Regions from separate parts of the Micromonospora sp. NPDC050276 genome, predicted to be linked through region 1. Evidence: predicted binding sites of a transcription regulator. Region 1 holds the regulator's gene; the other holds the start of a gene.

Region 1 (7,649 bases):
GGGCGGTACTCGTGACCGGGGCCTCGCGCGGGATCGGCCGGGCGGTGGCGAAGGCGTTCGCGGCCGGCGGCGACCGGGTCGCCCTTCACCACCGAGACTCCGCCGACGCGGCCGAGCAGGTGCGCGAGAAGCTCCCTGGCAGCGGGCACGTGGTGGTCCGCGCCGACCTCACCGACCCGGACGCGGTCCGGGACATGGTCGACCGGGCCGCCGAGCTGCTCGGCGGGCTGGACGTGCTGGTCAACAACGCCGGGACGTACGGCGACCGGGACGACCCGCACCCGATCTTCGGCACCTCCTACGAACAGTGGCAGCAGCGCTGGCGGCAGGTGCTGGAGACCAACCTGACCGGCGCCGGCAACGTCATCTGGTGTGCCGCCCAGCACATGCGGGAACGCGGCGGGCGGATCGTCAACGTCTCGTCCCGGGGCGCGTTCCGTGGCGAGCCGCACCAGCCGGCGTACGGCGCCAGCAAGGCGGGACTGAACGCGCTGGGCCAGTCCCTCGCGGTGGCACTCGCGCCGTACGGCATCGCGGTGGCCACCGTCGCACCGGGCTTCGTGGCGACCGACATGGTCACCGAGTACCTGCGCGGTGAGGAGGGCGCGGCCATCCGGGCGCAGAGCCCGTTCGACCGGGTGGGCAAACCGGAGGAGATCGCCGCCGCCGTGCACTGGCTGGCCTCGCCGCAGGCCGAGTGGGCCTCCGGTACGATCGTCGACCTCAACGGCGCCTCCTACCTACGCAGCTGACCGCCCGTTCCGACAAGATCTTGGAAGAAAAAGGCCCTTCCCGGGGCGCATTCCTTCCAAGATCTCGCTGAGGATGCGCGTTGCCGCGCTACCAGCGGCCCAGTCGGGTGGCGAGCACCGCGAGGGCCGCCACCCCGGCGGTGGAGGTGCGCAGCACGGCCGGCCCGAGGCGTACGGGTCGACCACCGGCCTCCTGGAAGGCGGTCAGCTCGGCCGGGGCGATGCCACCCTCCGGGCCGACCACCAGGACGATCTCCCCAACGGACGGCAGCTCGGCGGTGGTCAGCCGCTCCTGCGCCTCCTCGTGCAGCACGAAGGCGGCGGCGGCACCGGCGATCCGGCGGGCCACCGTGGCGGTGGACTCGTCCGGCGCGCCGGCCACCACCGGCAGCCACGGCCGGCGGGCCTGCTTGGCCGCCTCCCGGGCGGTGGCCACCCACTTCTCCCGGGCCCGTACGCCCCGGTCGCCGCGCCACTGGGTCACCGAACGCGATGCCGCCCAGGGCACGATCTCGTCCACCCCGACCTCGGTCATCGCCTGCACGGCCAACTCGCCCCGATCACCCTTGGCGATGCCCTGCACGGTGACGATCCGGGGTACGGGCGCGTCCGCGTACCCCCGGGAGGTGATGCTGACCTCCAGGCTGCCCCGGCCGACGGCGGTGACCACGGCGGCGGCCGTGCCGCCCCGGCCGTCGGCGAGCAGCAGCTCCTCGCCGACGCGCAACCGCTGCACGGTGGCGGCGTGGTGCCCCTCCGGGCCGTCCAGGGTCAGCGCGTCGCCGGTGGGCAGCGCCTCGACCAGGAACAGCGGCGCGGACACCTCAGGCGTGCCCGTTGAACGCGTCGCGCATCCGGGAGAAGAAGCCGCCCTGCTTGGACAGCTCGGCGACCTCCTCACCGCGGGTCTTGGCGAAGTCGCGCAGCATCTTCTCCTGGTCCGGGTCGAGCTTGGTCGGCGTGCGCACGTCCAGGTGCACGTAGAGGTCGCCACGGCCGGTGCCGCGCAGGTGCGGCACACCCCGGGCGCGCAGCCGCAGCGTGCTGGCCGGCTGGGTGCCGGCCTTGACGTCGACCGTCTCCTCGCTGTCCAGCGTCTTGATGGTGAGGCGGGTGCCCAGCGCCGCCGCCGTCATCGGCACGGTGACCCGGCAGTGCAGGTCGTCGCCCTTGCGGGAGTACACGTCGTGCGGGCGCTCGTGGATCTCCACGTAGAGGTCGCCGGCGGTGCCGCCACCCGGGCCGACCTCACCCTGCTGGGCCAGCCGGATCCGCATGCCGTCCTCGACGCCGGCTGGGATCTTGACGGTCAGCGAGCGGCGGGTACGCACCCGGCCGTCGCCGGCGCAGGTGGGGCAGGGGTGCGGGATGGTGGTGCCGTAGCCCTGGCACACCGTGCACGGCCGGGCGGAGACCACCTGGCCGAGGAAGGTGCGCTGCACCGACTGCACCTCGCCCCGACCGCCGCACGCCTCGCAGGTGGCCAGGTGCGTGCCGGCGGCCGTGCCGGCACCGGAGCAGGTGGTGCAGAGCACCGCAGTGTCGACCGTGATCGGCGCCTCGACGCCGAACGCCGTCTCGTGCAGGTCGAGCTCGAGACGCAGGATCGCGTCGGCGCCCGGCCGGGTACGCGGACGTGGGCCACGGGCGCCACCGCCCGCTCCGCCGAAGAACGCGTCCATGATGTCCTGGAAGCCGACGAACGGCCCGGCCCCGCCGGGACCCCCCGGCCCGCCGGCGCCACCGCCACCCGGGGCGAGCGGGTCGCCACCCAGGTCGACGATCTGCCGCTTCCGGTCGTCCGAGAGGACCTCGTACGCGGCGTTGATGTCCTTGAACTTCTCCTGAGCCTCCGGGTCCGGATTGACGTCCGGGTGGAACTGGCGCGCCAGCTTGCGGTAGGCGCGCTTGATCTCGTCATCGGAGGCTTCCCGGCTCACACCGAGAATGCCGTAGTAGTCCCTGGCCACTGCGTTCCGTGTCCTCATGTTCGTCTCGCGTTGCGCCGGTCGGCGGCCGCAGCCGGCCGCATCGGCCCTGACCAATCAGTTCTGGGCCAGCAACTCGCCCACGTAGCGTGCCACGGCGCGCACCGTGGCGATGTTGCCGGGGTAGTCCATCCGGGTCGGCCCCAGCACCCCCAGGCCGCCCACGATGGTGGCGCCCGGGCCGTAGCCGGTGCTGACCACCGAGGCGGCGCGCAGGTTGTCGAACTCGTTCTCGTCGCCGATCAGCACCCGGGTCGTGCTCGGCTCGGTCTCACCGATGAGCTTGAGCAGCACGACCTCCTCCTCCAGCGCCTCGAGGATCGGCCGTAGCGAGCCTTGGAAGTCGAGCAGGCCGCCCCGGGTGAGGTTCGCGGTGCCGGCGAGGGCGATTCGCTCCTCGTGCCGCTCGACAAGCGTCTCCAGCAGGACGGTGGCGAGCGTGGTCATGGTCGGACGCAGCTCGGGCGGCGCCTCCTCGACCAGCGCCTGCACCAGCGGTGGCGTCTCGGACAATCGGGCGTTGGCGAGCTTCTCGTTGATCAGTCGGCGCAGGTCGGTGACGTTGTCGGCGGACACCGGCCCGGGCAGCTCCACGAGCCGCTGCTCCACCCGCCCGGTGTCGGCGATCATAACGAGCATCAGCCGGGTGGTGGAGATCGGCACCAGCTCCAGGTGACGCACCGAGGAGCGGGCCAGGCTCGGGTACTGCACGACCGCGACCTGCCGGGTCAGCTGCGCGAGCAGCCGGACCGTGCGGTGCACCACGTCGTCGAGGTCGACCGCGCCGACCAGGAAGCGCTCGATGGCGCGGCGCTCGGCCGGGCTGAGCGGCTTGACCCGGGACAACCGGTCGACGAAGAGGCGGTAGCCGCGATCGGTGGGCACCCGGCCGGCGCTGGTGTGCGGCTGCCGGATGTAGCCTTCCTCCTCCAGCACGGCCATGTCGTTGCGGACCGTGGCCGGGGAGACCCCGAGCTGGTGCCGCTCGACCAGCGCCTTGCTGCCGACCGGCTCCTGGGTGGAGACGTAGTCCTCGACGATGGCGCGGAGCACGGCGAGTTTCCGGTCGTCGAGACCCATCCTCCGCACCTCCTGTCGCACGTCGGCCGCCGGCACCGTAGGCCGACCAGACCGTCCTGGCACTCGACTGTAACGAGTGCCAGTCTACGTCGGCGGGCCCGCCGACGCGATGATCAACGGCCACCCGTCGGTGCGGCCCGCGCCACCCCGCTGGGCCGATCGGCCCGCATCGCCGGGCGGTATCGCTCTGGTGCGGCGTTGCCACCGGCCCCTACCGTGACATCCATGACTGAACCTCCTCGCCCTCCCGGCTCGGGTGACCCCGGCAACTACCCGCCGGAGCCGACCTCGCCGGGCCCATCCCCGTCGGCCGAGCCGCCCACCGCACCACTGTCCGGGGCACCCGGCCCGGCCGGCTATCCCCCGCCCGGTGGCTATCCGCCGCCCACCGGTGACCAACCGCCGTCAGGCGGCTACCCTCCGGCAGGCGGCTATCCCCCGCCCGGGGGCTATCCCCCGGCCGGCGGCTACCCGACCGGTGGGGCGTACGGCGGCCCCGGCGGCGGCTACGCCAACAACGAGGACAAGACCTGGGCGCTGGTCGCGCACTTCGGCGGCGCCGTCGGCGCGCTGGTCAGCTTCGGTCCGCTGGGCTTCGTCGCCCCGCTCATCGCCTACCTGGCCCGCGGCCAGCAGTCGCCGACCGTCCGGGCGCACGCCCTGGCCGCCCTGAACTTCCAGATCCTCTGGTCGATCATCGCGTTCGTGCTGCTCTTCGTGAGCTGGTGCCTGCTCTTCCTGCCCAGCATCGCCGTCGTGGTGATCCAGATCCTGTTCGGGATCATCGCCGGCATGAAGGCCAACGAGGGCACCCCGTACCGCTATCCGATGACGGCGAACTTCATCAAGTGACCCGGGCCGGCCGCTCTCCCGGCCGGTCCGGAGCACCGCTGCCCTCGCCCGGGGGCAGCGGTCCTGCTCAGGGCAGCAGGTCGCGCACCACCGCGTCGGCGAGCAGCCGGCCGCGCAGGGTGAGCACGGCCCGACCGGCCGCGTACTCGTCGGCAGCCAGCAGACCGTCGGCCAGCGCCCGCTCGGCGCCGGCCCGGCCGGTGGCGTCGAGCACCGCCAGCGGCAGGCCGCTGGCCAGCCGCAGCCGGAGCATCACGTCCTCCATGTGCGCCTCGTCGACGGTGAGCACCTCGCGGGCCAGTCCGGGCGACGCGCCGGCGGCCAACCGCTGGGCGTACGCCGTGGGGTGTTTGACGTTCCACCAGCGCACCCCGCCGACGTGGCTGTGCGCCCCCGGCCCCAGCCCCCACCAGTCCGCGCCGGTCCAGTAGAGCAGGTTGTGCCGGCAGCGGGCCTGCTCGGTGCTGGCCCAGTTGGAAACCTCGTACCAGGAGAGGCCGGCCGCGTCGAGCGCGGCCTCCGCGGCCAGGTAGCGGTCGGCGGCCACGTCGTCACTGGGGTACGCCAGCTCGCCGCGTCGCATTCGCGCGGCGAGCCGGGTGCCGTCCTCGACGATCAGGGCGTACGCGCTGACGTGATCCACCCCGGCGGCCACGACCTGCTCCAGCGAGCCGGCGAAGTCCTCGGCCCGCTCCCCCGGAGTGCCGTAGATCAGGTCCAGGTTGACGTGCTCGAACCCGGCGTCGCGCGCCTCCAGGGCGGCGGCGGTGGCCCGGCCGGCGCTGTGTTTGCGGTCCAGGATCGCCAGCACTCCCGGGGACGCGGACTGCATGCCGAGCGAGATCCGGGTGTAGCCGGCGGTCCGCAGCAGCTTCAACGATTCCGGGGTGACCGACTCAGGGTTGGCCTCGGTGGTCACCTCGGCGTCGGCGGCCAGCCCCCAGGTGCGGTCGATGGCGTCGAGGATGCGGGCCAGGTCGTCGGCGGGGAGCAGGGTGGGAGTGCCGCCGCCGACGAAGACGGTATCGACCCGGGGCGGCGGGTTGTCGCCGAGCACCCGGGCGGCGAGCGCCAGCTCGGCCAGGACGGTGTCGGCGTACCCCTCCCGGCTGGCACCGCCGCCCAGCTCGGCTGCCGTGTAGGTGTTGAAGTCGCAGTAGCCGCAGCGGCTGGCGCAGAACGGCACGTGCACGTACACGCCGAAGCCGCGCGCGCCGACCGCCGCGGTGGCGGTGGCGGGCAACGATCCGTCGACGGGGACGGTCTCACCATCTGGAAGGACGCCGGGCATGGCCACTAGTGTGCCCGGCATGACCTCTCCCGACGTCCTCGTGCGGGTCGCCACGGCCCGTGGGGTGACCACCCTCACCCTGGACAGCCCGCACAACCGCAACGCGCTCTCCACCGGCCTGATGACCCAACTGCTGGCCGGGCTGGCGGACGCGGTCGCCGACGAGGTGGTCCGAGTGATCGTGCTCGACCACACCGGCCCGGTCTTCTGCTCGGGCGCGGACCTGAAGGAGACCGCCGCGGCGTACGCCAGCGGCACGGTGCCGGCCGGCATGCTGGGCGACGTGCTCGCGGCGCTCTGGGAGTGCCCGAAGCCGGTGTTGGCCCGGGTCGGCGGGCCGGCGCGGGCCGGCGGGCTGGGCCTGATCGCCGCCGCCGACCTGGCGGTCTGCGCCGATGAGGCGACGTTCGCGTTCACCGAGGTACGCATCGGGGTGATTCCGGCGGTGATCTCGGCGACCGTGCTGCCGCGGCTGCACCCCCGCGCCGCCGCGGAGCTGTACCTGACCGGGGACACCTTCGACGGTCGCCGGGCCGCCGACATCGGGCTGGTCACGGCCTCGGTCCCGGCGGACGGGTTGGACGACGCGGTACGGGGTTACTGCGACTCGCTGGTGCGCGGCGCGCCCGGGGCGCTGGCCGGCGCGAAGGAGTTGCTGCGCCGTCCGGGTACCGCCGAATTGCGCGCCGACCTGGCCCGGCTGTCCGCCGTCTCGACCGGCTACTTCCTCTCCGACGAGGGACGCGAGGGGGTCACCGCGTTCCGCGAACGTCGACCGGCGCGCTGGGTGCCCGCTCTCGACGGCTGAGGCGTTTCCGCCTACCCGGTGACGCGCTACCCGGTGACGCGCGCGACAGACCTCCGGGGCGGGTGACAGGAACGGGCAGGTGAGATCGCGCCCAGAGCGGGAAGGTCGCCGACCGGTACGCGACAGCGGAGCCGACCTCGAACCGGCCGAGCCAGCCACGATGGGGCCGGAACCGCTCGGACGACACGGAGTGCACGTTCGGGGACGTACTCTTGGCTGACTGTCGATCTGGGGGTGTGGGTGCGAACTCGGGCAACCGTGGCGGGTGGAGTGGTGCTCATCCTCGTCGCCGTGATCGCAATCTGGCTCGTCGTACGGCAGGTCGGCGACAACCTCCAGCTGCCCCTGGTGGCCCGGAAGTGCACGGTGCAGGCCGATGGCCGGGTCGCGCTGGACGCCGACCAGATGGCCAACGCGGCGACCATCGCGGCGATCGGCACGAAGCGCGGAATGCCCGAGCGGGCCGTCGTGGTCGCGCTCGCCACCGCCTACCAGGAGTCCGGGCTGCGTAACCTCGCCGACGGCGACCGCGACTCGGTCGGCCTGTTCCAGCAGCGACCGAGCCAGGGCTGGGGCACCCCCGCCCAGATCCGCGATCCGCGCTACGCGGCCAACCGGTTCTACGCGGCCCTCAAGAAGGTGCGCGGCTGGGAGGAGATGCGGGTCACCGACGCCGCCCAGCGGGTGCAGCGCTCGGCCTTCCCCGAGGCGTACCAGAAGTGGGCCGACGACTCCGAGGTGCTCAGCCGAGCCCTGCTCGGCGACGCCAGCGGAGCGGTCACCTGCACGGTGGGGCGTACCCCGGCGATGCACGGCGCGGCGGCGGCCGCGCAGCTGACCCGCAACCTGGTGCTGGACTGGGGGTTGAAGGGCACCGA
Region 2 (7,649 bases), on a different contig from region 1:
GGTGCACCACGAGGCGTACCTCGCCGCGCTGGCCGGCGCGGCGGTGCTGACCGCGCTCGCCGTGCGCTGGTCGGCGCGCCGGACGGCCGCGTCGGACACAGGCGGCGCGTCCGGTGCCGCCGCGATGCTGGCCGCCGGGGACGGCACTGGTGGCACGGCGCCGATCGGTGACGCCGCACCGGAGGCCGCCGGCAGCCCGGGGCCCAGCGGTAGCGCCGCACCGGAGGCCGCCGGCAGCCCGGGGCCGAGCGGTAGCGCCGCACCGGAGGCCGGCCAGGGCCATGAGCCGGCCGGCCGCCAGTGGGGGTTGCGGGGGCTCGGCCCGGTGCCGCTGCTCGCGATCGCCGCCGGGTTGGCACTGCTGCTGCCGTGGGCCTGGCTGGGCGCGCTCGGCGGCCTCCTGGAGACCGCGCTCGCGCTGCTGGCGGCCGCCGCGCTCGGGGTGCTGGCCACGACCCTGCTGGACGCGTCGTTCTGGTCCCGGTTCGCGGTGGGGCGCCCGCCCCGGCCCGCACGGCTGGTGCTGGTCGGCGGCTTGGTCGCCGGGATCGGGCTGCTACTGCTCGCGGCCGGGACCGGCCAGTCCGGCGCGCAGTTGCCCGCACTGCTGACCCTGCCGCCGGTGGGCTTCGCCCTGGCCGCGCTCTGGGCCGCGACCTGGCGGCCCACCGCCGACCCCGCCGAGGCCATCCGCGCCGGCCGAACGGCGACCGGCTGGCTCGTGGGCCTGGCCGCACTCGGCCCGCTGGCCTTCACCGACCCGGAAGAGATCACCCTGCTGCTGGTCGGCACCCGGGACGTGCCGTTCTGGGTGGCGGCCGCCGCCGGTGCCGGGCTCGCCGTCGCGGTCCTGGTCGCCATCGGGTACGCGGTGCTGCTCGCCCGGCCGACGGCCGGCGCCCCGAACCGGCGGTTCGCCGCGGCGGCGGCCGTGCTGCTGCTGGTGACGTTCGGCGTGGTCGACCTCGGTCCCGGGCAACCGGGCCTGTACGGCGAGCGGCTGTTCGTGGTGCTACGCGCGCAGGCCGACCTGAGCGGTCTTCCGACCGGCACGGGTCGGGCCGGTCGGGACGCCCGCGCGACGGAGGTCTACCGGCGGCTCGTGACGACCGCCGAGCAGAGCCAGGGCGACCTGCTTCGAGGGCTGAACCGGCTGCGCCTCGACCCGGTGTCCTACTACCTGGTCAACGCCGTCGAGGTGGACGGCGGCCCGGCGGTGCGGGCCTGGCTGGCCCGCCGGCCGGAGGTGGCCCGGGTGCTGGTCAGCCAGCGCCTGCGCCCGCTGCCGGCCCCGGCGGGGCAGAATCGGGGCAGCGCGCCCAAGCCCACCGGCCCGGAGTGGAACATCCGGCAGATCGGCGCCGACCGGGTGTGGTCCCAACTCGGGGTGACCGGCACGGGCGTCGTGGTCGGCAGCTCCGATTCGGGGGTGGACGGCACCCATCCGGCGCTGCGAGCTGGGTTCCGTGGTGGGAACGACTCCTGGTACGACCCGTGGGACGGCACCCGGAGCCCCACCGACCAGGGCGGGCACGGCACCCACACGGTGGGCAGCGCGGTCGGGCGGGACGGCATCGGAGTGGCGCCGGACGCGCAGTGGGTGGGCTGCGTCAACCTGGATCGCAACCTCGGCAGCCCCGGGCACTACCTGGACTGTCTCCAGTTCATGCTGGCGCCCTTTCCGGCCGGCGGCGACCCGTTCACGGACGGACGTCCGGAGCGCGCCCCGCAGGTGCTCACCAACTCGTGGGGCTGCCCGCCCATCGAGGGCTGCGACCGGGGGGTCCTGCTGCCAGCCACCGCCGCGCTGGACGCCGCCGGGATCTTCGTGGCCGTCGCGGCCGGCAACACCGGGCCATGGTGTGCGTCGATCGACGATCCGCCGGCCCCGTACGCGGACGTGCTGACCGTGGGCGCGGTGGACGCGCAGCGGCGGGTCGCCGAGTTCTCCTCGCGCGGGCCGGTGCCGGACGGCACCGGCAAGCCGGACGTGCTGGCACCGGGGGTGGGCGTGGTGTCGGCCATGCCGGGCGGCACGTACGCCGCGCTGGACGGCACGTCGATGGCGACTCCGCAGGTGGCCGGGGTGGTCGCGCTGATGTGGTCGGCGAACCCGGCGCTGGTTGGCGACGTGACCCGGACCCGGCAGATCCTGCGGGAGACCGCCACGGCGGCGACGCCCACCTACCGCTCCGACAGCCCCTCCGACGCCTGCGGCGCTCCGTCGAACGTCACGGGCGCCGGCCAGGTCGACGCCTACGCGGCCGTGCGTGCCGCCCAGCAATAGGCAGGCTTATTTACTGAAGCGTCGGATGGGGGTGCGGCCCGGGCACCTGGTGATCTAGGGTCGGCGACCATGGACGCCGAGATCACCGTCACCGAGCTGACCGCCGACCTGGCCCCCACCGTCGTGCAGCTCTGCGAGCAGGCACTGGACCTGCCCGAGGACGCCACCGAGGCGAACCCCATCGTGGACGTGCTCTGGCCTCGGGCCACCGCCGACCGACAGGTGGTGGCGCTGGGCGCGTACCGGGGCGCGGACCTGGTCGGGGTGTTGATCTGCTCGGAGTCGTCGACCGAGCCGGGCATCGGGCACGTCGACCTGGTCGCGGTCCTCCCCGAGCAGCGCCGCCGAGGCGTCGGCCGTTCGCTGGTGCGCCGGGCCGAGCAGGTGCTCGCCGAGCGCGGCGTGACCGAGGTGCTGCTGGCCGGGAACCCGCCGTACTACGCGTGGCCGGGCATCGACGTCCGCTACACGCCGGCGGTCTGCGCCGCCCTCGCGCTCGGTTACCAGCAGGACCGGACCGCCTGGAACATGACCGCCGACCTGTCGTACGACGGGTCGCCGGCACTGCGGTCCACCGAAGCGACGGAGCGGCGGCTGGCCGATCAGGGTGTCACCGTACGCCGGGCGGAGCCGGCGGATCTGCCGGCGCTGACGGCGTTCGCCCGGTCCACCTTCGGCGGCACCTGGGACGGCGAGTTGGCCGGGTCGGTCGGGCGGGCCGACGCCGGTTGCCACCTGGCGGAGCGGGACGGCGAGGTGCTCGGCTTCGCCGCGTACGGGTCGTCGCGGCCGAGCTGGTTCGGGCCGATGGGCACCGCACCGGCCGCCGAGGGGTCGGGCATCGGCGGGGTGCTGCTGCGGCGCTGCCTACGCGACCAGCGGGCGGCAGGGCTGGACCGGGCACAGATCGGCTGGGTGGGGCCGGTGCCGTTCTACTCGGGCAGCGCGGGCGCCTGGATCGAGCGGGTCTTCTTCCTGTACCGACGGACGTTGACGGAATAAACACGTCAAACGGGACATGGATCCATTCGCCCGCATCGGGCCATCGACGCCCCCTACCGTTTCGGTAGAGGAGGCAGCCATGACCACGGATGACAACCAGACCGAGGACGGCCCGCCGATCACCTGGAAACCGATCGGTGAACTCCCCGGCCAACTGCCGTTCGACCGGCTCGACTACGGCGATGCCGAGCAACTGGCCGAGATGACCACCGACGGTGAGCCATCGCCGGTCGAGGAGCCGCAGGAGATGGTGGACGCGCCGATCCACCTGCCTCCGCCGTACAACCGGGCACAGAAACGGCGCAACCAGCGTCCCCTACCCACCTGACGACGAACGGGGCGGACCGCGTCAGCGGCCCGCCCCGTTCGGTGTCGGAACTGGACTCAGAAGTCCATGTCCCCGCCACCCGGGCCAGCCGGGGCAGCCGGGGTCTTCTCCGGCTTGTCCGCGACAACGGCCTCGGTGGTGAGGAAGAGCGCCGCGATGGAAGCGGCGTTCTGCAGCGCCGAACGCGTCACCTTGGCCGGGTCGATGATGCCCGCGGCCAGCAGGTCGACGTACTCGCCGTTGGCGGCGTTGAGACCGTGACCCGCTTCGAGGTTACGGACCTTCTCCACCACGACGCCGCCCTCAAGGCCGGCGTTGACGGCGATCTGCCGCAGCGGGGCGTCCAGCGCGACCTTGACGATGTTCGCACCGGTCGCCTCGTCGCCGACCAGGTCGAGCTTGTCGAAGGCGGTCTTGCCGGCCTGCACCAGCGCGACGCCACCACCCGGGACGATGCCCTCCTCGACGGCGGCCTTCGCGTTGCGAACGGCGTCCTCGATGCGGTGCTTGCGCTCCTTGAGCTCGACCTCGGTGGCCGCGCCGACCTTGATCACCGCAACGCCGCCGGCCAGCTTGGCCAGCCGCTCCTGCAGCTTCTCCCGGTCGTAGTCGGAGTCGCTCTTGTCGATCTCGGCCCGGATCTGGTTGACCCGGCCCTGGATCTGCTCGGCGTCACCGGCACCGTCGACGATGGTGGTCTCGTCCTTGGTCACCACGACCTTGCGGGCGCGGCCCAGCATGTCGAGGCTGGCGGCGTCGAGCTTGAGGCCGACCTCCTCGCTGATGACCTGGCCACCGGCGAGGATGGCGATGTCGGTCAGCATGGCCTTGCGGCGGTCACCGAAGCCCGGCGCCTTGACGGCGACCGACTTGAAGGTGCCACGGACCTTGTTGACCACCAGGGTGGCCAGGGCCTCGCCCTCCAGGTCCTCGGCGATGATCAGCAGCGGCTTGCCCGACTGCATGACCTTCTCCAGGATCGGGAGCAGGTCCTTCACCGACGAGATCTTGCTGTTGGCGATCAGGATGTACGGGTCGTCGAAGACGGCCTCCATACGCTCCGGGTCGGTCATGAAGTAGGCCGAGATGTAGCCCTTGTCGAAGCGCATACCCTCGGTGAGCTCCAGCTCCAGCCCGAAGGTGTTGCTCTCCTCGACGGTGATGACGCCTTCCTTGCCGACCTTGTCCATCGCCTCGGCGATGATCTCGCCGACGGTGCTGTCGCCAGCGGAGATGGAGGCGGTGGAGGCGATCTGCTCCTTGGTCTCGACGTCCTTGGCGAGCTTGGACAGCTCCTCCGAGACGCTCGCGACCGCAGCCTCGATGCCCCGCTTCAGGGCCATCGGGTTGGCGCCAGCGGCCACGTTGCGCAGGCCCTCGCGAACCAGGGCCTGGGCCAGGACGGTCGCCGTCGTCGTGCCGTCACCGGCAACGTCGTCGGTCTTCTTGGCGACCTCCTTGACCAGCTCAGCGCCGATCTTCTCGTACGGGTCCTCGAGCTCGATCTCCTTGGCGATGCTCACACCATCGTTGGTGATGGTGGGGGCACCCCACTTCTTCTCGAGCACGACGTTGCGGCCCTTGGGGCCGAGGGTCACCTTTACGGCGTCGGCGAGCTGGTTCATGCCCCGCTCGAGGCCGCGGCGCGCCTCTTCGTCGAACGCGATCATCTTGGCCATACGGCGTTGTCCTCCTGGACACTCACGGGCCACCCGAGATGTGTGCCCCCGGATGGGCCGCCTGGTGTACGCACCTTGGGACGTCGCCACCTGGCGACGACGACGTCCTTCGGCCGGGCCGGATAGCCCGCGACGACCGGCCATGTGCCGCCCCGGCGTCTCCACGCCGATGCAACCTGGCCCCACCGTCCCGACCATTGGCACTCACGGTATGCGAGTGCCAATGACTTGTTTAGCACTCTCCCCTGCCGAGTGCAAGCACGATGCTGCCGCTCAGCCGAGTTCCGCAGCCAGTCCAGCGCTGTTCACCGGTGCCTCATGGGCCCGCTGCTCGGTGTACGTCACCAGCAGACCGATCATCTGGGCGAGATGGGCGGGCAGCGCCAGCACGGCGGTGATCCCGATCACCACCACCGCCCCGACGGCGGTGCCCGGCGACGCCAGCGGATCCGTACCGAGCGCGGAGGTACCCACTCCCTCCAGACCAGCGGGGATCAGGGTGCCGACGATCACCGCGAGGGCCACCAGGGCCACTCGACCGAGCAGCAGGCCGAGCCGGTCGTGGAACATCCGGAACGATCGACCGATCGGGTTGTGGCGTTCGAAGAGGTAGACCGGGCCGGCCATGCTCAGCGCGAAGGCCAGGTAGATGCCGGGCAGCACGCAGAAGCAGAACCCGACGCCGATGAGCACGCTGATCAGCAGGGTCCAGCCCCACAGCCCGAGCGCCCGACGCAGGCCGTAGCGCAGCGCCGACTCCAGGCTGGCTGGCTGACCGGCGGCCTGTTGGGAGATCACCCAGGTGCCAGCGGCCCACCCGACGGCCTGCACCAAACCGACCAACAGGCTGCCACCGACCAACACCACCAGGAGACTCAGCAACTCGGCGGCGAAGTTGTCCGGCAGCGCGGCGGTCGGATTCGACTCGGCCTGGGCAGCCCAGTTGGCCGACGGGTCGACGCCGAGGGAGATCACCGAGAGCACCGCCGCGGGCAGCACCTGGGTGAGCAGCATGATGGGTACCAATTGCCGCCACCCGCGGCGCAGCGCTCCCGCGCACCGGTTGAACCAGCCACCGAGACCGGCGCCCGGCGGCGTGACCAGGGGGTCGTTCGGGTCGTAGCCGTAACCCGACGGGTACCAGCCGACCGGCGCCCCCGGATACCACGGCTGCCCGCCATAGGGTCCCGCTCCCGGCGGGTAGCCACCGGTGGGCGGGAACACCCACCCCTGCGACGGCGGGGTCGCACCCCAGGTGCCCTGCGCGGGATCCCAGCCCGGCGGCGGGCCAGCCGGAGGCAGACCTGGCTGCCAGCCGGGCGGCGGGCCAGGCGGTGGGCCAGGCTGCGGGCCGGCAGGGCTGGAACCGCCAGCGGGCGAGGACGGGTCGGACGGGCCCGGCTCTCCCGGCCCGGAGGGCGGAGTGGGCGGGGGCGGCTGGTCAGTCATGAACGCTCCTCGGCATTGGCTGGAACGGTTCACGATCTTCCCGGCTGCGCGGCTCTGCCGCAGCCCCGACTCGCGGGGGCCGACCGGTCAGGAATCTCAGCCGATGACGCGTACGTGCTCCGCCTGCGGGCCCTTCTGACCCTGGGCGACCTCGAACTCCACCCGCTGACCGTCGTCCAGCGCCTTGTAACCGTCCATCTCGATCGCGGAGAAGTGGACGAACACGTCCTGACCGCCGTCGACGGCGATGAAGCCGTAGCCCTTTTCGGCGTTGAACCACTTCACGGTGCCCTGTGCCACGGTGCACTTCCCTCACTCTGCGCGGTGTTGCCTGACCCGGCGCACGGCGCAGCCGGGCGCCTCGGACCACCGACTCAGCGATCGATGACCGCCATTGAAGCAGGTGACCGAAATCGCACGCTACACGAGCAGTGACAGCCGCGCACGGCCACAAATCGGACACACGTCGGGGCTGCCCGTGGCGTCCATCCCCTGTGGTAGGCATGCGGGCATGACCACCGACACCGGCTCACCCGCCCTACGGCGCGCGGAGATCCGCCGGGTCCGGCCGGCGGACGCCGCTCGGATGCGGGCGCTTCGCCTGGAGATGCTCGCCGACGCGCCGTTGGCCTTCCTGGAGACCCTGGCGGACGCGGCAGCCCGACCGCACAACGAGTTCGCCGCCCGGGTCGCGTACACCTCAGCCGGCTCCCACAACGCGCAGTTCGTCGCCGACCCGGGCGGCCGGCTGGTCGGGCACGCCGGGGGCACGACCGCCCCCAACGAACCCGGGCTGACCGTGATCTACGCCGTGTACGTCACGCCGACCTGGCGGGGCAGCGGGCTGCTCGGCGAGCTGATCGATGAGGTGGCCGCCTGGTCGCGGGCCTGCGGCCGACCGGAG

What was found. The regulator HrcA, encoded in region 1, represses chaperone genes, less so after heat shock. The targets are predictions, from matches to a motif close to GGTTNGCACNCTCNNNNNGAGNGTGCNAACC.
Region 2: a site for HrcA is predicted at 5,492-5,522, ahead of groL (chaperonin GroEL). Genes of this name have one in related genera too.

Annotation. Positions count from the first base shown of each region.
Region 1 covers NZ_JBITJA010000021.1:10,557-18,205, forward strand. The annotation lists gene ACIBF8_RS29480 (SDR family NAD(P)-dependent oxidoreductase) at 1-752, shown strand, start outside; gene ACIBF8_RS29485 (16S rRNA (uracil(1498)-N(3))-methyltransferase) at 841-1,575, opposite strand; gene dnaJ (molecular chaperone DnaJ) at 1,577-2,722, opposite strand; gene hrcA (heat-inducible transcriptional repressor HrcA) at 2,798-3,820, opposite strand; gene ACIBF8_RS29500 (DUF4870 domain-containing protein) at 4,046-4,672, shown strand; gene hemW (radical SAM family heme chaperone HemW) at 4,740-5,963, opposite strand; gene ACIBF8_RS29510 (enoyl-CoA hydratase-related protein) at 5,983-6,771, shown strand; gene ACIBF8_RS29515 (hypothetical protein) at 7,006-7,649, shown strand, end outside.
Region 2 covers NZ_JBITJA010000012.1:73,847-81,495, reverse strand. The annotation lists gene ACIBF8_RS24470 (S8 family serine peptidase) at 1-2,287, shown strand, start outside; gene ACIBF8_RS24465 (GNAT family N-acetyltransferase) at 2,357-3,289, shown strand; gene ACIBF8_RS24460 (hypothetical protein) at 3,369-3,617, shown strand; gene groL (chaperonin GroEL) at 3,674-5,296, opposite strand; gene ACIBF8_RS24450 (hypothetical protein) at 5,570-6,745, opposite strand; gene ACIBF8_RS24445 (cold-shock protein) at 6,842-7,045, opposite strand; gene ACIBF8_RS24440 (GNAT family N-acetyltransferase) at 7,257-7,649, shown strand, end outside.